Regions from separate parts of the Exiguobacterium sp. s152 genome, predicted to be linked through region 3. Evidence: riboswitches for the same ligand, from Rfam matches in the RefSeq annotation. Region 3 holds a riboswitch; each other region holds the start of a gene.
The links. A riboswitch is a leader RNA that binds a small molecule or an ion and turns the genes downstream of it on or off. The one in region 3 is predicted to bind S-adenosylmethionine.

Region 1 (5,591 bases), 370 kb from region 3:
GCATACGTACCATTGTAGCGGACGTGGACGACCGGTGCAACGTTCTTATAACGGTGGGACGGGACGTGTCACATGACGCTCGAACGCGTAGGCGAGACGAATCAAGTCGCATTCGGCATAGCTCGTCCCGGTGAACGATAGACCGAACGGGGCCCCGCTCGCCTTCAAGCGATACGGGATCGTGACGGTCGGATGGCCGGCTTTCGCCGCCATGTCATAATTGTGGTCATGCGGCAAGACGAGGGCATGAAGTTCCTGCTCGGCCAACAATCGGTCGATGCCGTCCGTCTTGGCGTGATAAACGTCGTCGAGGCGGCGCGTCAAATAGGCGTCCTCAATCAAGCGGCCCGATTGTTCATCCGCTTTCTCGAACGTCTTCTGTCCATGCGGAATCGTCTCGGGATGACTGTTGTTACAGTTAATCAAATCCGACAACGTCTCATACGGGAGCGTCGTCGAGGCGAGATACGCCTCGATTCCGAGCTTGAACTCATGGTACAGGATATCCCCTTGGTCGAGCCCTGCTTTCGACGGCAGTTCGACGGTGACGACCTCGATGCCGCTCTGTTTCAGCAATGCGATCGCTTCGTCGTAGAGCACCTGCTCTTCTTCAGACAGATCGGTCTTGACGACGCCGACACGCATACCGACTGCTTGCCGCTCATCAAGACAAGTCCGGTAAGGCGGACCGGCCGGAAGATGCGTCGTCGCTGGGTCAGCGGGATCTTCCCCGACCATCGCCTCAAGGGCGAGCACCGCATCCCGTAGTGTCCGTGCCATTGGGCCGGCCGTGTCCTGCGACCGGGAGATCGGGATGATGCCGCTGCGGCTAATCAAACCGACGGTCGGTTTGATGCCAACGATTCCATTATGGACGCTCGGGTGGATAATCGAGCCACTCGTCTCGCTGCCGACGGCAAGCAACGTCAAGTTGGCAGCGACCGCCGACGCCGAACCTGAACTCGACCCTCCGACATCGAGCTTGTCCCCATATGGATTGAGCGTCTGGCCACCAACCCCACTCCAGCCGTTCGGCATGCCCTCAGTCAAAAAGTTGGCCCATTCGGATAAGTTCGCTTTTCCGAGGATGATGGCCCCATTCGCGCGCAGGCTTTGAACGAGATGGGCGTCCCGGCCGGCGAAGTGATGCGCGAGGGCGACGGCCCCGGCCGTCGTCTTCATCAATCCCGCCGTCTCGACATTGTCTTTAATCAACACCGGGATGCCGAGCAACGGCAAGCGGTCACCTCGTCGAAACGCCCGGTCGGCCGCCTCGGCCTCGAACAAGGCGTCCGGGTTCACTTGAATGACCGCTCTCAGCTTGTCGTTCAACTGGGCGATCCGTGTCAAATAGTAGGCCGTCACGTCACGCGCCGTGAACGTTCCTTCTTTATATCCGCGCTGGGCGGTCTCGATATCGAGTTCGAAACATGTGTTTGGTTCAGTCATATAGATTCCTCCTTTGGTCACTCGATGGTATTCGCTATCTCCAGATGATTTCCTGTTTTCGTTCGCCAACGAATATGTAACTTGGTACACTGAAAGAAAAGGGAGGTTACTATGAATCGTTCGTACGTACTCGTCTTATTGTCCGTCTTTGCCTTGTTCTTCTTACAGCTATATGCCGGGGACGCTCCGTATACGCTACCGCTCTCCATCGTCCTCGTCATCTTGATTCTCGGCGCCACCTTGTTCCAACTTCGACGCAAACCAAACCGTTGACGCCGCTTCAAATCTGATGGTATGATGCTCTCACCAACTACATATCGATATCTTGAGTGAACGAGAGACCTGGCTCTATGACTTCACAGCAACCTGCTTCGGCAAGGTGCTACTTCCAGCAAGGCATGTGCCTTGGCCGATATGACAGAGCGCTCATGTCGATGACATGAGCGCTTTTTTTGGGAAAATTGATCGAGGGGGACTTACTAATGGAAAAAGCAACATTCGCAGGCGGCTGTTTTTGGTGCATGGTGACGCCGTTCGAGGAGCAACCTGGCATCGAGTCAATCGTATCCGGTTATACGGGAGGTCACGTCGATGACCCGACGTATGAACAAGTGAAAACAGGGACGACGGGACATTATGAGGTCGTCGAGATCACGTTCGACCCGACGCTGTTCGTTTATGAGCGCCTGCTCGAACTATATTGGATTCAGACCGATCCGACCGATGACGGCGGCCAGTTCCAAGACCGCGGCAGCCAATATGCGCCGGCCATCTTCTATCATACTGAAGAACAACGCGTGAAAGCAGAGCAGAGTCGCGACGCGCTCGCGGCGAGCGGACGATTCAAACAGCCAATCGTCACGAAGATTCTACCGGCCGACACGTTCTATCCGGCCGAGGAATACCATCAAGACTTCCATAAAAAAAATCCGGCCCACTATAAAGAGGACCGGAAGAAATCTGGGCGCGACGCATTCATCGAGCAAGCCTGGTAAACAAAAGACGGGTCGTCTGACCCGTCTTTTTAGCTTTTCGCAATCCCGAGCATGAATCCGGCCACGACGATGAGCCCGATTCCCATAAAGACGAAGACCCGTTCTTTCGTCGTCTTCTCTTCTTTCAATAGATAAATCCCACCGAGCGTCGCCACGACGACGTTCAATTGCGACAAGGCGAACGACGTCGCGATGCCGACCTCACCGCTCGACACGAACAGCCCGAAGTTCCCAATCCCCCAGGCGAGACCGGCCAAGATGTTTTTGAACGTCTTCGGGTCGAACTTCTTGACATCTTTCTCGCGCAAGCTGAACAAGAGCGCTGCGATGAACATCCCGACCGATTGCGGCAAGATGGCCGTGATGCCGTCGACCTCGAAATAGTTCGTCAAGACGGCATACGTCACATAACCGATACTCGACACGAGCAGGACGAGCAAGCCTTTCTTCAAGGCCCCGCTACTGTCGCCGTCTTTGTTCTGCTGATATGACGTCAGTGCCGCCCCGATGATAATCAACACGAGCGCAGAAAAACCGAGCCATAACTCGGTCGACGTCTGCCAATCACCGAGCACGATGACGCCGAACAAGGACGTCCCGACGAGTTGCATACCGGTGCTGATCGGCATCGCTTTCGATACACTTAAAATTTGGAACGATTGGAACTGTAAATATTGCCCGAGTGCCCAGAACACACCGGAGATGAAGCCGGTCACGATTGCTAGCGTCGTGAACTCCGGATTGAATACGAGTGCGATGATGACCGCCATCACCATCGCCCCAATCGTCGTCCCGATTAACTGTTGAATCGGCTTACCACCGACTTTCGACACGATGAGCGGGATACTCCCCCACATCAAGGCAGGTAAGAGTGCGAGTAAAATCATTTCCATAGATAACACCTGCTTTCGTAGAATAACATTACCAATGATTTTCCCACGTTTACGCACGATTAAACTTTGTTCGAAAAAATTTAAAAATATCCATTGCCAAATGTTTTACTAGGATGATATAATAATTTTCGAACGGGGCATTAGCTCAGCTGGGAGAGCGCCACGCTGGCAGCGTGGAGGTCAGCGGTTCGAGCCCGCTATGCTCCATTATGGAAGTCACCACTCATTTGAGGGGTGACTTTTTTTTGCGTCTCCGCCCGGTTTAAGTCACCTGGTAGCGGGTAATGATTGTAAGACATCATTATTCTAAGGGGGACTTACTATGGATCGTGCCTCTGTCGAAGAGACCATTTTAGCCGTCATCGACTGTATGCGGGCAAGCAATCACTGTTTCTCAAAATGTTTACAAGAAGAGGATTTATTGATGGTCGCCGAGTGTATCCGGCTGACGAAAGAATGTTCGGAAGTGTGTGCGCTCGCCTTGAACGCGCTCGAGACCGATTCGGCTTTCACCAAACCGATTGCTGCACTCTGCGCCCAGGTGTGCGACACGTGCGCCGTCGAATGTGGCCGCCACTTGCATGACCATTGCCAACGTTGTTCCGAAGCGTGTCTCCGCTGCGCAGAGGCGTGTCGCAACCTCGTGGCCGCATAATCGCTTTTTAGTCTAACGATATGTTAGACTTTTTTTATACTTGTTTTATGAGAAAGGGACCGATTATGTCATATTCAATTCTTGCCATCGACGTCGAGACGGCCAACCGCGATAGTCGCAGCATCTGCTCTGTCGGCTGGAGCCTACTCGTCGACGGTGAAATCATCGAGACGAACCAACTACTCGTCAATCCAGAAGAAGACTTTGACGCAGGCAATATCCGCGTCCACGGCATCCGGCCGAGCGACGTCTGGGACGCCCCAGCCTTACCCGAGGTGCTTGAACAGCTCTATCCGACGCTGCGGGATGTCGACCTCGTCATGGCGCACAATGCCTCATTTGATATGGGCGCTTTCAAGAAAGCAATCGCCAAATATGATTTATATACGTTTCCGACGATCGAGTACGGCTGTACCGTCAAGCTGTCGAGAAAACTGTATCCTGGACTGCCGAATCACAAGCTGAATACGATGGCGGAATATTTGAACGTCCCGTTCATCCATCACGATGCGGCTGAAGATGCCCGCGTCTGCGCATTGCTCATGCGCGATATGATGCAGAAGACCGGGATACATGACCCGCGTGAACTGCACCGCTTTACATCGGTCAAGCTCGGGAAGCTTGCCTATTAATCGAAATGTACGTCAGACAGGCCAAGACGATCGTCTTGGCCTGTTAGCGTTTAAAGATCCATCTTTTTTGGATGTAATAACTGACGACGAACAAAAGGCTGTCGACAAACACTTTAATCCATACTTCCCCGTCCCGAAACAACAGGAACAATACATAGACGAGACCGGCCGACAACGCCATCTGCAAGCCGACGAGACCGAAGTATTTCGGCATCGCCCGTCTCGCTTTCGAGTCGAACACGACTTTTCGATTCACCACGTAATTGAATAAGGACGAGATGATGCGGGCCAATACCGTCGCAATTAAGACATGGGTCGTCTCTAACCACGGATTCAATAAAAAGATGAACAAGGCATAGGCGCCGATATCTAATAAAAATGAGGCGACCGAGGATAACGAATAGGCTAAAAACATGCGATAAATCAGAATCGAGTCGATGACCGGGCGAAAATGGGATGAGGCGTTCTCGGCCACATACACGGTTTGAATCGGAATCTGTTGAATCGGGACTTGCCAACGTTTCGTGAACGTCAACATGTTCATCTCGAACTCATAACGGTTCCCGGGCACGTCGAGCAACTGTTCCGCATAGCGCAACGGAACGGCCCGTAGACCGGTTTGGGTGTCTTTCAGTCGAAGCCCGCTGCCGACGAGCATGACACCACGTGTCATCTGGTTCCCGAATCGGCTCCGAAACGGAATATGCGCGACAGAAAAATCACGACAGCCCATGACCAGATGGTGCGGCCGTTGAACCCCTGCTTCATACAAGCTTTTTACATCCTCCGGCAGATGCTGTCCGTCCGCATCGACGGTGATGACACCATGCGTACCGGGGAATCGTTCGACGACGTAACGAATCCCCGTCTTCAACGCCGCACCCTTACCTTGATTCCGTTCATGGACGAGAACAGTCGTCACCCACTTCCCGACCTCATCGAAGACAGTTTGGGATGTCTCGACACT
Region 2 (5,591 bases), on a different contig from region 3:
TGGCGGAGCGTGATCCGCTCCAACAAATAATCACGGTAAGCCGGGGCAGCCGCGCTCGGCAATAGTTGAAACAGTTGACCGACGCCGGAGCGGATTGAAATCCGTTGTTCGAGGACCGCATCTTTCAACTCGACCCAAGCCGGCGGGGCGAACGCTTTCATCAAGGCGATGATATTGTCTTCCGCCGTGATCGTCCCGTCGAAGTCGCACAGGATATGGATCGTCATCGCGACGCCCACGCCTTTAACGCGGTATCGAGTTCGTCCGTCTGTCCTTCGGTGTGACCGAGGACGTGAGTGATGGCTTGGCGGAAAGCACGGGCCCCGGCGGCTGCACCGTCCGGGTGACCATGAATGCCACCGCCGGCGTTGATGACGACATCTGTCCCGAAATCACGAATGATATCGGCGACAAGCCCCGGATGAATCCCAGCTGACGGGACCGGTAAAATTGGTTTCGACCAATGCGGTTCGGCGCTCAAGTCACGAATCGCGAACGCCTCGTCCCGTGGTGTCGCGAGCGAACCGTACGGAGACGGGAAGAGCGTCAAATCGGCCCCGGCGAGGCGTGGGAGTTTACCGAGTAAGAGCGAATGACTGATGGACCCGGTCAAGGCGCCGGCAAAGGCCGGGTGAGCCAAAATCGGCACACGGATGTCTGGGTCGTTCGCAAGTTCGCGCAGTGCGTCAAGACCGTACGTATAGACGTTGAATAGAAGCGCCGTCGCACCGGCCTCAATCAGCCGGAGTGCCTGGTCGCGCAGAGCGAACACAGGACCGCTCAACGTGATGGCATAGAGGACACGCTTCCCGGTCGCCTCAAAGTGCGCTTGAATGACGGCCGCTCCGATGCGGGCCCGTTCGAGCGATGGGGTGAGCGGGTTGTCGTATAAAATTTCGTCGTCTTTGACGATATCGATGCCTCCGGCAAACTGATCGCGGAGTTGCTGCTCGAGAAACGCGAGGTCACGGCCGATGACACCTTTGAAGATGCTCATGACGAGCGGGCGATCATGGACACCGAGCAAATCGCGAATCCCTTCGACGCCGAACTTGGCGCCTTTGAAATGAGGCGCGAGCGTCTCGGGCAACGTCAAATCGATTAACCGGATTGAATCGTCGAGGGACAGTTTCCCGAACGTCGTCGTCAAGATGGATGAAAAGTCAGGGCTGACATTATGTAACGGGTAGCGGATCGTGAAGCGGCTCGTCGTATCCGTATGTGTGGTCGACACGACCTCACCCCGGTACGCCTGTAACTGCTCTTGCTCTAAGTGAGGCAGCTCCGTCCAAGTACCGACGGTCAGCTCGAGGGCGATTTTGTCGGCGACGGTCGCGACCGCGTCCGTTCGTTTGATTTCATATGTGGCAGTGATACTCATATGGTTCCTCCTTCCAGGCAAACAAAAAATGACCCCATGCCGAGGCAAGAGGTCATCATAAAAAATGAACTCTTATCTCTCAGCTTTCGCTGCAAGAATTAGCACCGTGCCATCTCTGGTCGGTTGCTGCGACATCATCGGGCTCGTCCCTCCGTCTGCTCTTGATAAGAATGTGATTTGAAGTTGTGAAATTTAATTGAATTTTTGCACAGAATCGTCACGTCGTCAATTCCTTTTTTTCCAAAAAAAATATTTTGGGGAGTTGTTTCCATATATGCACAAAAAAAGACGGAGGTGCACGGAGAAAATGACGTTGACAATTGTGACGTCAAGTCCGTAATATTCATCACATAAGTTCACCGAATCGAATAAACCACTCTTATCGCGAGTTGGCAGAGGGAATTGGCCCGATGACGCCGCAGCAACCGACCACTAGGCACGGTGCTACATCCACCAGACGAATGTCTGACAGATGAGAGGAACAACCATTTTGGCTGTGCCTCTTTCTCGCGGAGAAAGGGGCTTTTTTTGTGGGCAACTTACAGGAAGGGGAAAACATCATGTCATATCAACCATTTACAGAACAGACCGTCGTCGAGCACGTCCGTCAACTAGGATACTTGCAAGACGGAATCGCCGAGTGTGAGGAAATCGGGGACGGTAATTTGAATCTCGTGTTTCGGATTCGCCAAGGCGAACAGCGCCTAATCGTCAAACAGGCGCTCCCATACGCCAAAGTTGTCGGCGAGAGCTGGCCGCTTACGCTCGAACGGGCATGGATTGAACAGTTGGCACTCCGTGAGTTTGCGAACGTGGCGCCGCGTTTCGTCCCGGACGTCCTCGGCAGCGACCGGACGCTCGCCTACACGATTTTAGAAGATCTGTCTGATTATGAGATTGTCCGCACCGGTTATTTGAAGGGGGAGAGCTATCCGGAACTCGCGCGTCATGTCGGTGAATTTTTAGGAGAGACGCTGTTCGCGACGTCGGATTATGCGGCCGGACCAATTGCGAAGAAGCGGATTGAACGTGACTATTACAATCCGGAACTGTGTGACATCACCGAGAAGCTCATCTTCACCGACCCGTTCAAAGACGCAGAGTCGAACAACATCGAGGCGGCGCTTCGAGAAGATGTCGAACGCCTTTGGCAAGACCAGGCACTGAAGGTCGAGGTGACGAAACTGAAAGTCGGATTTGTCACGAAACATGAGGCGCTTCTGCACGGTGACCTACATACGGGCAGCATCTTCGCGACCCAACAAGAGACGAAAATCATCGATCCAGAGTTCGCATTTTACGGACCGTTCGGCTTCGACCTGGGCCAAATCATCGCCCATTTGACGCTGTCGACGTTCTATGACCCGTTCAAACGCTTCGAACGTTTCACAGACGTCTTGACGGTGTGGGAGACGTTTGAGAAGACGTTCCGGGCCAACTTTGAGCGCGCCGTCGAACCGTTCAACACGGACGGTTTTGTCGACGAGTTGTTGCGGACGATCTTCAGCGACACGATCGGCTACGCCGGTTGCGAACTCATTCGCCGTGCCGTCGGACTCGCCGGTGTCGCCGATCTCGAGACGTTGCCGGAAGCGACGCGGCTCGAACGAAAACGTGACGCGCTTGCCCTCGGGACGGCGCTCATCAAAGAACGCCACAGCGTCGAATCGATTGACGACTTGGTGACGCTTTTGTCGGGGGTGCGCGTATGACGGTCCAAAACATCCGCTTTAATTCGCAAACGGACGAACTCATCGTATTGGATCAGACGTTGTTGCCGCACGAAGAGCGTTACGTGACAATCGAGACGCTTGAACAGGCCGAACATGCCATCGAGACGCTCCAAGTCCGCGGCGCCCCGGCCATCGCTTATTTCGGAGCGTTCGTCCTCGCCAAAGAGGCGGGCCGGTTAATCGATGACCCGGACTTCACGCGTCGGCTCGACCTCGTCGGACGCCGCTTGATTGCGACCCGGCCGACAGCGGTCAATTTGCAAAACGTGATTGAATCGCTCCTTGATTTAAATGTCGGGGACGACTTTGAGGCGATTGCCGAGGAAATCAAACGGCGCGCCATCGCTTTGTACGACCGGGACGTCGATACGTATCGGGCCATCGGCGAGCATGCACTGACGGTGTTGCCGGCCGGAGGGAACGTGTTGACGATTTGCAACGCCGGTGCCATCGCGACATCGCGATACGGCACGGCGCTCGCGCCGTTTTACGTCGGAAAAGAACAGGGCGTATCTTTCAACGTCTTCGCCTGTGAGACGCGGCCGCTCCTGCAAGGGGCACGCCTCACTGTCTGGGAACTCGACCGGGCCGATATCGACGTGACGCTCATCACAGACAATATGGCGGCTTGGACGATTCAGTCAAAACGAGTCGACGCCATCATCGTTGGAGCCGACCGTATCACACGGACGGGTCACGTCGCCAATAAAATCGGGACGTTGCAGCTCGCCGTCCTTGCCAAACATTACGGCATTCCGTTCTACGTCGCGGCGCCGCATTCGACGTTCGATTTGACGGCGGATGACACGATTGAAATCGAGGAGCGGAACCCGTCAGAAGTGACACATATCGGCGGTCAACCGACGGCACCCGTCGGCATCACCGTCTTCAATCCGGCGTTCGACGTCACCACACCGGACCTCATCACCGGACTCATCACCGAGGCGGGTGTGTTCGAACCGACAGAGGCCGCCATCACACATCATGTAGGGGGAACGATTCATGTCTAAAAAACTATTGATTTTGTTATTCACATTCGTCTTGGCGCTCGTCGGTTGCACGAACGAGCAAGCGGCCCCATCGAAGCCGGCCGAGAAGACGGCAGAGACCAAACCCGTCTCGGTATCGAACGGGACGTTGCCGAAAGATATCGATGTCGCCCTCATCATGCAGATGTCGATTGGCACGTTCTCGTCGCAGTATATCAATGGGGTGACGGAACAGGTCGAATCGTTCGGCGGCAACGTGAAAGTGTACAACGCCGACAACGATCTGTCGAAGATGGCGAGCTACGTCGACACGGCGACGACGCAAGGCGTCGATGTCATCTTGATTGACCATGGCCGCGCCGATGCGTTGAAAGAACCGGTCCAACGTGCACTCGACAAAGGCATCAAAGTCGTCGCGTTCGACAACGATTTGACGAACGAAGGCGTGACGGTCATCGACCAGGACGACTATTCGCTCGCCTGGCGTTCCCTCAAGGCACTCGTCGAAGATTTGGACGGTGAAGGCAACATCGTCACGATTTGGGTCGGCGGCTTCACACCGATGGAACGACGCCACACGATTTATGATGCGTTCTTGAAACGCTACCCAGGCATTACGGAAGTCGCCAAGTTCGGTTCGGCGACGAATAATACGGCGCTCGATACACAGAGCCAGATGGAAGCGATTTTGAAGAAATATCCGGAAGGCGAGATTGATGCCGTGTTCGCGATGTGGGACGAGTTCGCTAAGGGTGCGAGCCGTGCCATCAAACAAGCCGGACGTGATGAAATCGCTGTCTATGGCATCGATTTGAGTGACGAAGACCTTCAACTCATGCAAGAGGACGGCAGCCCGTGGAAAGTGACGGCGGCGACCGATCCGGCTGAAATCGGACGCATCCAAGTCCGGTACGCGTATCAAAAATTAGCGGGTGAAGAGACGCCGTCGATTCATTCGGTCGATCCGTATCTCGTCGATCGTGACGTCTTGCCGGACGAGAAAGTGACGATGGACGACCTCGGCCAATACGTCCCGAACTGGGGCGCATCAGACGCGGCCTGGTCGGACTGGATGAAAGGGACAGACTGATGTTACGGCTCGAACGTGTCACGAAACGTTACGGCGACGTCACCGTGCTCGAAGATGTCAGCTTCACGCTCCGTCGTGGCGAGATTCATGGCTTGCTCGGCTTGAACGGAGCCGGGAAGAGCACGCTCGTCAAGCTGTTGAGTGGCGCCATCATCCCGACGTCTGGGACGGTCGAGCTCGACGAGACGGCGGTCACACTCACACCGGCCGAGGCGATTCGCCGCGGGGTCATCACGGTGTCGCAAGAAGTCGATGACGCTCTCTATCTCGATTTACCGATCTATGAGAACGTCGTGCCGTGGCAGGCGGTCGAACGGATTCGTCCTCGCGAACTAAAACAGCGAGCAGCTGTCTATTTGGAACGCGTCGGATTACAGATTGACGTGACCGAACCGGTC
Region 3 (5,591 bases):
ACCCTGACAAGAAGTGGTACATCGCCTGCTCTTTCGTCAATTTGCTGATTGGAGGCAATACCCCGTATGCATCGGCCGTCAAGAAGACGATCGTGTTCGGATGACCGGCCCGTGACGGAAGCATCGCGTTATCGATGAATTGAATCGGATAGGCGGCCCGTGTGTTCTCGGTGAGCGAGATATTCTTATAATCCGGTGCCCGGTTCTCGTCTAAGACGACGTTCTCAATCAATGAGCCGAAACGGATGGCATCGTAGATTTCCGGCTCGTTCTCGCGCGACAAATTGATCGTCTTCGCGTAGCAACCGCCCTCGATATTGAAGACGCCGTCGGGTGACCAACCGTGCTCGTCATCCCCGATCAAATGGCGTTCCGGGTCGGCCGACAGTGTCGTCTTCCCAGTTCCCGATAGACCGAAGAAAAGGGCCGTCTCGCCGGCGTCCGATACGTTCGCCGAGCAGTGCATCGATAACACATGTTGTTCCGGCAACAGGAAGTTCATGACCGAGAAAATCGATTTTTTAATCTCGCCGCCGTATTCTGTTCCCCCGATCAGAATGGTCCGCTTGGCGAATGAGACGAGAATGAACGTTTCGGAGTTCGTCCCGTCGATGATTGGGTCGGCCTTATAACTCGGTGCATAGATGACCGTGAATGGCTCGAAGGCACCTTTCGTCGGCCATTCACGCAAGAACAACTGTTTGGCGAACAAATTGTGCCACGCGTATTCCGTGATGGCACGGACCGGGAGCGTATAGTGCTCGTCTGCCCCCGCAGACGCCTCGAGATAATAGAGCTTGTCTATCGTTTCGAGGTGCGTCAACACTTTGTCGAGTAGCGCGGTGAACTTCTCTTCCGCGATCGGTTGGTTGACTGGACCCCAGTCTACTAAATGATTGCTGACTTCATCTTGCACGACGAATTTGTCTTTCGGTGACCGTCCTGTGAATTTCCCGGTACTGACCGATAAAGCCCCGTCTTTCGTCAGTACGCCCTCACCGTTGCGAATGGCTTCTTCCACCAGTTCTGGAACCGTCAAGTTCCGCTTCATGTCGGCACCATTAATTAATTCTTCGATTTTCAGGAGCGTTGTCGCCATCCTGAATCCCACCTTTCCCCTAAATAGATGTGGATGAAATCCGCATACTTCCGCGTTTAATCAGTATGACGTTTTTATTATATGTGACATACTAATCAAAAACAAGCATTTTTTACCCTTTAAAGTAAGCGCTTTCTTACATTGTCATTCTAACATATTCTGTACCAGGTCATAGTACAAAAACCAAAACGGACAAAAAAATGTTTGATATTTCACAAACATAACTATTTGACCGTTTGTGAAAAGTTTGACGAATTCGGTCGATACGCTTGACAGAACGGGGTGTCATTTATATGATGGTCTTCGTAACGGATACTCTTATTCTGAGCGGTGGAGGGAACAAGGCCCTACGAAGCCCAGCAACCGTCCGAGTTTTCATTGTTATTCGGAAAAGGTGCTATCCTGAAGCGAAGCGTAAGCTTCGAACGATAAGAGGGTAAGGAAGAACGATTCAACCTTTCCCATTTGAACATGGCGAGAGGTTTTTTTCATTACCGTCCCAAAGCAACGCGTAAGGGGAACGAGTACCGTCCACACATCACCCTTTATTATAGGAGGTTTTTCGAAATGGCAAACTTGAACCGTCGACTTTTCACTTCGGAGTCCGTCACGGAAGGACATCCGGATAAAATTTGTGACCAAATCTCAGATGCGATTTTGGATGCAATTTTAGCTGAAGATCCAAACGCCCGCGTTGCGGCTGAGACGTCTGTCACAACAGGTCTCGTGCTCGTAGCAGGTGAAATCACAACATCAACTTACGTGGATATCCCGAAAGTTGTTCGTGAAACTGTTCGTGAGATCGGCTACACACGTGCGAAATATGGTTTCGATGCAGAGACTTGTGCTGTCCTCACATCGATCGATGAGCAATCGGTAGACATCGCGCAAGGTGTTGACCAAGCGCTCGAAGCTCGTGAAGGACAAATGACTGAAGAAGAAATCGATGCGATCGGTGCTGGTGACCAAGGTCTCATGTTCGGTTACGCAACAAAAGAGACGCCGGAACTCATGCCGCTCCCGATTTCACTCGCTCACAAATTGTCACGTCGTTTGGCAGAAGTTCGTAAGAACGGCACGCTCGCTTACCTTCGCCCAGACGGTAAGACACAAGTGACAGTCGAATACGACGAAGCGAACAACCCAGTTCGCATCGACACAATCGTCATCTCGACACAACACGCGGAAGACATCACGCTCGAGCAAATCCAAGCTGATTTGAAAGAGCACGTCATCGATGTAGTCATCCCGGCTGAACTCATCGATGCGGACACGAAATACTTCATCAACCCGACTGGCCGCTTCGTAATCGGTGGACCACAAGGGGATGCAGGCCTCACAGGACGCAAAATCATCGTCGATACGTACGGTGGATACGCTCGTCACGGCGGCGGCGCGTTCTCAGGTAAAGATCCTACCAAAGTTGACCGTTCAGCAGCGTATGCAGCTCGTTACGTGGCGAAAAACCTCGTTGCAGCGGGACTTGCTGACAAAGCAGAAGTTCAACTTGCTTACGCAATCGGTGTTGCTCACCCGGTATCGATCGCGGTTGATACGTTCGGCACAGGCAAATTGAGCGAGACTGAGCTCGTCGAACTCATTCGTGAGAACTTCGACCTCCGTCCGGCCGGCATCATCAAGATGCTCGACCTTCGTCGCCCAATCTACAAGCAGACAGCAGCTTACGGCCACTTCGGTCGTACAGACGTTGAACTCCCATGGGAGCAAACGGACAAAGCGGCAGTGCTCGAAGAAGGCGCGAAACGTTTCGCATAAGCATAGAAAAACGACCTTTCACTCGAAAGGTCGTTTTTTTAGGCTTGCGGCTTGTCTTCAGTTGTTGAGTTCTCTTTGCCAAGTGCTGTATCTTTCGCTTCGACGACTTTCTCGCCGATCGATTGTAAATCCGATTTCGCTTCTTGCGCCGTCCCGACGACTTTGTTCACGTCTTGTTTGACCGTGTCGACTTCACCGGCGACTTTTTCATAGACGTTTTGCACGTCGGTCGCGACGTCTTGAATGACCTCGCTCGCTGCTTTCACTTGACCGATGACTTGTGACGCCGTTCCGGCCGGGTCTTGCTTGACCGTATCGACGAGACCGCCGACCGATGACTTCGCGCTCGAGAACGATTGTTTCGTGTTCTCACGGTTTGACGTACTAAGTAAGGCGAGTAGGCCGCCGACGAGGGCGCCGAGGAGCATCCCAGTCACGACTGTGATTTTTGGACCTCCTGTGTTCGTTTGTTCAAACTGACGGTTCGGATGATTGGCTTGCTCGACTTGTGGATCGTGTTGTAGTTTCGGTTCCATGGTAACACTCCTTTTTGTAAGTTGGCATTGATACTCTTATACCCGACACAAAATGGAAAATAACGTTTTCCTTCATTTCGACATCAAAAAGTAATGAACGGGCAGGATATTTTTTTGCCGATGGGGAATGTTACTACTAGATTGGCCAAAAGGGGGATGCCGTTATGAAGATTCGAGAAGCCGTGCCAGAAGATGCCGCCACCATCCGCGACATTGCGCTCGCGACGGTCAGTGAACGAGACGAGGTTCGTTCGAAAGTAATGGAACGCGCCTATCAACAAGAAGAGATCGTCCGCGCCATCAGTTCAAGCGAGGAAGCGAAAGAGCAGTTGTTCATTGTCGGTGAGGCCGAAGGCGACGTCATCGGCTTCTATCACGCCATCGACCGCGGGGACACATGGGAAGTACTCCGTCTCTATCTTCATCCGGCTCATCACCGCCAAGGCCTAGGGACGGCACTGTTGTCGCATCTACGGGAACGGAAAGTCCAACCGATCGAGCTGTACGTCGAAAGCTCGAACGAGCAAGCCATCGCTTTTTTGAGTCATGAGGCGTTCATCGAACTGAATCGAATCCAAGAAGAAGTATACGATCAACCGATGGAACTGATTCATTTACGGTACGACCCGCGCTAAGACCCTAGACGGATTTTCAACCAAACATCAGTCTCGGCTGATGTTTTTTGTTAGTATAAAGATATGTGATAACAAAATGAGGTGACAGTATGGCTTATGACGAAGAATCACGAAAAGGGGTCATCGTGATCGTGTATCCGCTCCAGTTCACGTCGCGTTTGAGTGAGGCGTTTTTAGGACGGTTGCGGGACGAGTATGAAGTCCTCGTCGTGACCGGCCAGACGGTCGGTTTGACGGCGGAAGACCATAAATTGTTAATCAAGAACACGTTGCGCGAGGCGAGTCAGTACAAGCTGCCGATTCACGTCATCGCGTTCAGTCTCGGGGCGTTGTTGACGAACCGCTTGCTCCAGGAATATGACGTGCCGCTCGGCAGTCTGACGTACATCTCACCGCTGTTCGACTGGCATCCGTCCCGCCAAATCGGCGGACTGAAACAAGTCGTCGCCAGTGCGGTCGACCGTTTCCGTCCCGATCTCCCGCTCGGCATGATGACGTTCATGGGTGGCGGGGAAGAATCGTCGCGCTTTGGGGAGATCACGTACGGTCAATACCGGGAGATCGAAGAAGAAATCGTCGAACATCAAGAAGAGAAGAAACATTTGCCGCGTTTGCCGCTCGCTTGTTTCTATGCACCGGACGACCGTTTCGCCGATGTGAAATTGACACTCAACGTCTGCCGGAAAATCGGCGGCGACCAAGTGTATATCCGCCGGCTTGAAGGGTTCCCGCACTTCGGCTATGAACGATTGAATACGAAGTTCGCGGAGACGCTCATCACGTTTTATGAATTGATTCGAGAATGAAAACAGGCGACTCGCATGAGTCGCCTGTTTTTTTATGCTCGTTTTTCAATCGCCACGATGAACGGGGGATGATTGATTTGATTGATGAAACCGTAGCGGAGGACACCGGCCCGCTTTTGATCGAGCGCCTCAACGTAGGCGAGCACCTCGTCGCGCTCGACTTTGCCGCTCTCATGGCCATGGTAGATGACGACGACGATGACGCCGCCGACGGCCATGACGTCGAGCAGTTGCTCGAGGGCGTCGATGGTCGTATTGCCAGACGTCGTGACCGTCTTGTCGCTCCCTGGTAAATAACCGAGATTGAACACGGCCGCCGTGATCGGACGTGTCTCGTCCGCCACAATTTTTTGGACCGTGTCGTGGCTGTCGTGGATAACAGTGACGCGGTCCGTCAATGCTGCTTCCTCGATACGAGTGCGTGTCGCCTCGACCGCTGCTGCTTGAACGTCGAACGCATAAACGTGTCCCGTCTCCTCGACGAGTTCGGCTAAAAACAATGTATCGTGCCCGTTGCCGGCCGTCATATCGATGGCAATGGCACCGGGCGTGACATGTTCACGAAGTAGGTATTTTGCGAACGGTAAAACTCTCATTAATCCCATGGCTCTCATCCTTCTTTTTTCCTTGGAAAGAATCACGACGCATTAATTCGGCATCGATGGCGTTCAGGACGGCCATCTTGTGCCGGCTCCACGTCGGACCAATCAACAGATCAGGCGGCCCGTCACCGGTCAAA
Region 4 (5,591 bases), on a different contig from region 3:
ACCATGAAGACGACGAGACCGATGAACATCCCGACCGCGGCGAGGGCGAAGCCCCAATGGAAGCCATAACTCTTTTGAACCCCACCGACGATCAAAGGCGAGATGAAGGCACCGAGGTTGATCCCCATATAGAAGATACTGAACCCGGCGTCACGACGACGGTCCGTCTCATTGTACAGGTCACCGACGATACTCGAGACGTTCGGTTTTAAGAGACCGGTCCCGATGACGATCAACGCCATCGAGATGAACAAGAACGTCAGGCTACCAGGAATCGACAGTACGATATGACCGAGCATGATGAACACACCGCCGAAGAAGACGGACCGGGACGTCCCGAACACACGGTCAGCGAGCCATCCCCCGATGACCCCCGACATGTAGACGAGTGCGCCATACACCGACATGATGGACAAGGCGACGTTCTGGTCGAGACCGAGACCGCCATCTGATACCTCGTAATACATGTAGAAGACGAGGATGGCACGCATCCCGTAATACGAGAACCGTTCCCAAAACTCAGTGAAGAATAGCGTGAACAACCCTTTAGGCTGTCCGAAAAAACCTTTTTGTGGCACGCTGTCCACAATTTTCTGTTTATCGATCCTTTCCATGAAAGATCCCTCCTTAACCGTATTATCATAAAAAGAATCATTATGTTTGTAAAGAATAATAGAAGCAAATATTCAAAATTTAACGAATTTGCAACGAATTAAAAAATCACACTAAACGACTAGGTTCAGTGTGATTTATATAGGTCAAGCCGTCTTTTGTTTCGCTTCGGCCGCACTGACGCGACGTCCGAGCTGCCAGTAGATGAGGCCTGACACACAGCTGGCCGCCCCGACGAGGATTAAGGCGATATGACCGGCCCGCTGATCGAAGAATAGGCTCGCCATGATTGGAGCCGTCACCCCGCCGATCAACCATTGGATACTGGCGGCCCCGTTATAGGCCCCACGCATATTCTCCGGAGCGATCAAGGCGATGAACGTCTGTTGGACCGGGGACATGATCATCTCACCGAGCGTATAGAACGCGTATACCGCGAGCAAGACGCTGACGAGGACGAGGTACGGTGTCCCGAGGGAGTAGAGGAGACGCGGCATGACCGCGATCAGGATCATGCCGACCCCGAAGATGGTCGCCCCGGCGAGCATGACGTTGCCGAACGGCTTGCGCCCGAGTTTCGAGGCAATCGGGAACTGGAACAACACGACCATGATGCCGTTCAAGGCGAGCATATAGGCGAACGGATTCTCACGGTCGGTGAACGACGGCATCGACTCGCGCAAGAACAGCGGCAACATGCTCTCGATGAGCGAGAAGCCCATCGAGATGAACACACCGGCGAAGATGAAGACGAGGAACACCTTATCGTTATAGAACACCCGTAGGACGTCCCGGTTAGACGGTGTATCGTCCTCGGTCGTCTCCGGGAGCGACTCCCGGATGAAGCGGCCGAGGACGAGCGCATAAAGGATAAAGACGAATGACGCCGAGAAGAAGATATACTGCCGGTCGATGAACAGGACGGCGCTGCCGAGGAGCGGGCCGAGCGCCGCCCCGATGTTATGGCCCATCCGCAACAGGCCGAACGCCTCGTTCATCTGTTCGGGCTCGGTCACGTCCGCCACCATCGCGCTCGCGGCCGGATGAAACAACGAGTTCGTCAAGCCGAGCATGGCGTTCAAAAGGAGGAGCGGCCAAAACGTCTCGGCGAACGCGAAACCTACGAGCGCGAGCGCATCGCCGAGGATGGCGATCATCATGATCGGTTTGCGGCCATACAAATCCGCGAGCCGTCCGCCGACGACCGAACCGATGAGGGCCATGATCGGACCGGTCGCCATGATGACACCGACCTGGATATAACTGTCGAGCTTGTCACTGTAATAGAGGACAAGGAACGGCGCGATCATGAACATCATGACGCCGGTGATCGTCTCCCCGAGGAAACGGATCCAAATATTGCGGTCGAGTCGTTTGAGTGATTGAATCATTAGGTTCACCTGCTTTAATTATTGGAATGTAAAAAGGGACGCAGCATGCACAAAGGCATACGCGTCCCTACGATCTTAGACATGCCTCGGAAGGCAGGCGAACGTCACGGATTCAAATCACGGAGAGGCGCCTGCCGGTCAATATGGACTTGGACGTGCGAGCGTGGAATGACTGACATTGGTACCTCTCCTTTCTGCATTGGACTGTCTTCTCTTCAAGATTATGATATTTCTGTGAAATGTGTCAATCTAAATCGTCAATGTGTCATAACAATTCATTCAAATTTTTGCGACTGAGCCGGTAGTCGATCAAGCGTGAGAATACGACTTGAATCATCGCCGTGACCGGCACGCTGATGAACATCCCGACGAGGCCGAACAGGCTGCCGCCGATGATGATCGACGTGATGACCCAGAACGGTGTGATGCCGACGCTGTCGCCGAGAATCTTCGGGCCGAGCCAGAGTCCGTCGAATTGTTGCAACAAGAAGATGAACAAGAGGACGATGAGCGCCGTGAACGGGTCATAGAAGTAAGTGATGATGAACGCCGGGATCATCCCGAGCAGCGGTCCGACGTACGGGATGAAGTTCAAGACACCGACGATGACGCCGAGCAGAAGCGCGTATGGCGCACCGATAATCAACAGACCGGCGACGGCCAGCACCCCGATGATGAGGCAGTCGAGCGACTTTCCGATGATATAGCGTTTGAAGATATAATCCATCTCTTGGAAGATGTCGATCGTCGTCTTGGCTGACGCGACCGGGAAAATCGCATACAACAGCCGCTTGAACATGCGGGCAAAAATCTCTTTGTCTTTTAAAAGATAAATCGAGATGACGATCCCAATCAAGAAGTTAAAGAGCGTCATCGTGAAGCTCGACACGTAGCTGACCGACGACAAGACGGCCGTCTCGACCCAGCCCGAGTAGCGCTCCTGGAACCGGCTGAAATCGATGGCCTGGGCGACTGTCGCGTTATACTCTTTCAAATACGTGTTCAACTGTGACAGATACCCGTCGATTTGCCGGATATAGGACGGGAGTTCCTCGATGAGCGAGGCGAGGCTCGAATAGATGCGTGGGAACAGTGTCACCGCAGAGATGACGAGAATCCCGATAAAGACGATATACACAATCAGCAATCCTTGATATCGTTTTAGTTGAAACCGTTCTTCTATATAGGACAGGACGGTATTCAGGAGCAGTGCGATGGCGATTCCCATAATAATCGGCGTCAGCAACTGGAACGTATAATGCATCATTTGCGAAATTGTATCCGGTTCGCTGATGACTTTCCAGAGCACGAGCAGGATCAGGCCGATCACGCTCAACTTCCAAATCAATTGACGGTTTAATTCCAAAGGTCCATCCCCTCATGTTTTAAATTTTGTAGAATAACGTTCACTTTCACTATGAACGTTTTTTTATCGGGATTCAAGAGGACATGCTCATTTTCAAAAAAGGATTGACAAGATTGGTAACGTTTGGTTAACTAAGTGACATATTACAAAAAGACAAATCGCATATAAAACACTTTCTATCAAGAGAAGCGGAGGGACTGGCCCGATGAAGCTTCAGCAACAGATTGTTTCAATACTGTGCTAATTCCAGCAAGGTGACCTTGAGAGATGGAAAGGTGGTTGTTTGAATACGTCCGTATCTCGACACCCCTTTCCGCGGAAAGGGGTGTTTTTTGCATAGGAGGACTATTCATGACTGACAGACGCTCACACTTACTAAAAACGTTACCGCCTCAACATTTCGTCGGACTCGCGAACGAGGTGGCCGAACTCGAACAGGCCGGCCGCGACATCATCCGACTCGGGCAAGGGACGCCTGACCTGCCGACGCCTGAGCCGATTTGCGACGCGCTCCAGACGGCGCTCCTTGATGCCTCGACCCATCAATACGGTCCGTTCCGCGGTCAGGCCCGCCTGAAGCAAGCGGTGGCGACGTTCTATTTGAACGAGTACGGGGTTGAACTCGACGCCGAGACAGAAGTCGCGATTCTCATCGGTTCTAAGTCCGGACTGATTACGTTGCCGCAATGCGTGCTCGAACCTGGCGATGGCATCTTGTTGCCGAATCCCGGCTATCCCGATTATATCTCGGGGGCCCGTCTCGCCGGTGCGGTCGTCCGTGACCTCGTCCTCCGGGAAGAGAACGGCTTCTTGCCGGACTATGAGACGCTCGATACGCAAGAGGCAAGACTCATGTATTTAAACTACCCGAGCAATCCGACCGGAGCCGTCGCCTCACCCGCTTTCTTTGACGATACCGTCCGTTTCGCCCGGGAGCGGGACTTGATGGTCGTCCACGATTTCGCATACGGCAGCATCGGATTCGATGGACATGTCCCGCCGAGTTTCCTGCAGGCGGAAGGGGCGAAAGAAGTGGGCATCGAGGTATATACGATGTCGAAAGCGTTCAACATGTCCGGTTGGCGCGTCGCCTTCGCCGTCGGGAACGCGGACATCATCGAGGCGATCAACACGTATCAGGACCACGTCCACGTCAGCGTGTTCTCGGCCATCCAGGCGGCGGCTGTCGCTGCGCTCGAGGCGCCCCGTACCATCCGTGACGATTTGGCCCGACTGTACGAGGCACGGCGTGATCGCCTGATCGACGGGTTGAACCGGGCCGGCTGGGCGGTCGAACCGCCGGAAGGCTCGTTCTTCGTCTGGGCGAAAGTGCCTGAGGGTGATGCCAAGTCATTCTCGCGGAAACTGCTGCATGAAGCCGGTGTCGCCGTCACCCCGGGCTATTTCTTCGGCTCGGAAGGGAACGGATACGTCCGCTTCGGCCTCGTCTCACCGGAACCGAAGATTGACGAGGCCGTCGAACGAATCGAGCGGTTGTTTGCCGCCTATGAGGAGGTGCGGGCATGATTCGTCAGGCCGTCCTTGAATATGACCACGCCGATGACGCGCTCGACCGTCTCGATGACTTAGTCGACGGCCGACGTGCCCACGTCCTGCACGGTCAGAACGGGTATGACGTCGTCCGAGCCATCTTTCCGGCCATCGCGGACTATCCGGCAACAAGGTTCAGCGGGGAGTGCATGGACTCGGAAGTCAAACGGCTCAAACCGTTGGACGCCGACGTGTTAATCGCCGTCGGAGGCGGCAAGCTCATCGATACGGCCAAACTCGTCTCCTATCAACGGAACGTCCCGCTCATCGTCGTCCCAACGCTCGCCTCGAACTGTGCGGCGTTCACACCGCTCAGCGTCGTCTATCAGGAGGACGGGAGCTACGACCGCTACGACATGTTCCGCGTCGTCATCGAGCGGGTCATCGTCGACTCACGCGTCATCAGACGCTCCCCATACGAGTACTTCCGGGCCGGTGTCATCGACACGGTCGCAAAGTTTTATGAGGCCCGCTATTTGAGCGGGGACAGCTCAGCTGACGCCGGCGTCAACACCGGACTCGTCTTGGCCGAGCAGTGCGGGCGTCTCGTCAAACTTGAATTGACCGAGCACGCTTTTGAGTCGTATAGTGACGACGTCCGCTTCGCGGTCGATCACGTGCTCGCCATCGGCGGCGCCGTCGGTGGATTTGGTGACGCCGGGACACGCGTC

Region 1: another riboswitch for S-adenosylmethionine. It lies ahead of msrA (peptide-methionine (S)-S-oxide reductase MsrA); the one in region 3 lies ahead of metK (methionine adenosyltransferase).
Region 2: another riboswitch for S-adenosylmethionine. It lies ahead of mtnK (S-methyl-5-thioribose kinase); the one in region 3 lies ahead of metK (methionine adenosyltransferase).
Region 4: another riboswitch for S-adenosylmethionine. It lies ahead of KNP72_RS07040 (aminotransferase class I/II-fold pyridoxal phosphate-dependent enzyme); the one in region 3 lies ahead of metK (methionine adenosyltransferase).

What each region holds. Positions count from the first base shown of each region.
Region 1 covers NZ_JACSLX010000001.1:25,686-31,276, forward strand. The annotation lists gene KNP72_RS00145 (amidase family protein) at 46-1,449, opposite strand; gene KNP72_RS00150 (hypothetical protein) at 1,561-1,722, shown strand; SAM riboswitch class I at 1,767-1,867, shown strand; gene msrA (peptide-methionine (S)-S-oxide reductase MsrA) at 1,932-2,444, shown strand; gene KNP72_RS00160 (GRP family sugar transporter) at 2,474-3,337, opposite strand; tRNA gene KNP72_RS00165 (tRNA-Ala) at 3,472-3,544, shown strand; gene KNP72_RS00170 (four-helix bundle copper-binding protein) at 3,660-3,992, shown strand; gene KNP72_RS00175 (3'-5' exonuclease) at 4,058-4,624, shown strand; gene KNP72_RS00180 (bifunctional glycosyltransferase family 2/GtrA family protein) at 4,668-5,591, opposite strand, start outside.
Region 2 covers NZ_JACSLX010000007.1:1,699-7,289, forward strand. The annotation lists gene KNP72_RS11945 (2-hydroxy-3-keto-5-methylthiopentenyl-1-phosphate phosphatase) at 1-227, opposite strand, end outside; gene KNP72_RS11950 (2,3-diketo-5-methylthiopentyl-1-phosphate enolase) at 224-1,381, opposite strand; SAM riboswitch class I at 1,451-1,552, opposite strand; SAM riboswitch class I at 1,758-1,860, shown strand; gene mtnK (S-methyl-5-thioribose kinase) at 1,942-3,093, shown strand; gene mtnA (S-methyl-5-thioribose-1-phosphate isomerase) at 3,090-4,124, shown strand; gene KNP72_RS11965 (sugar ABC transporter substrate-binding protein) at 4,117-5,193, shown strand; gene KNP72_RS11970 (sugar ABC transporter ATP-binding protein) at 5,193-5,591, shown strand, end outside.
Region 3 covers NZ_JACSLX010000001.1:396,574-402,164, reverse strand. The annotation lists gene pckA (phosphoenolpyruvate carboxykinase (ATP)) at 1-1,099, opposite strand, end outside; SAM riboswitch class I at 1,415-1,534, shown strand; gene metK (methionine adenosyltransferase) at 1,667-2,875, shown strand; gene KNP72_RS02060 (hypothetical protein) at 2,914-3,411, opposite strand; gene KNP72_RS02055 (GNAT family N-acetyltransferase) at 3,576-4,046, shown strand; gene KNP72_RS02050 (alpha/beta fold hydrolase) at 4,136-4,852, shown strand; gene mnmM (tRNA 5-(aminomethyl)-2-thiouridylate-methyltransferase MnmM) at 4,885-5,457, opposite strand; gene mnmL (TIGR01212 family radical SAM protein) at 5,411-5,591, opposite strand, start outside.
Region 4 covers NZ_JACSLX010000003.1:55,188-60,778, forward strand. The annotation lists gene KNP72_RS07025 (peptide MFS transporter) at 1-614, opposite strand, end outside; gene KNP72_RS07030 (MDR family MFS transporter) at 759-2,003, opposite strand; gene KNP72_RS07035 (AI-2E family transporter) at 2,269-3,369, opposite strand; SAM riboswitch class I at 3,543-3,643, shown strand; gene KNP72_RS07040 (aminotransferase class I/II-fold pyridoxal phosphate-dependent enzyme) at 3,721-4,896, shown strand; gene KNP72_RS07045 (iron-containing alcohol dehydrogenase family protein) at 4,893-5,591, shown strand, end outside.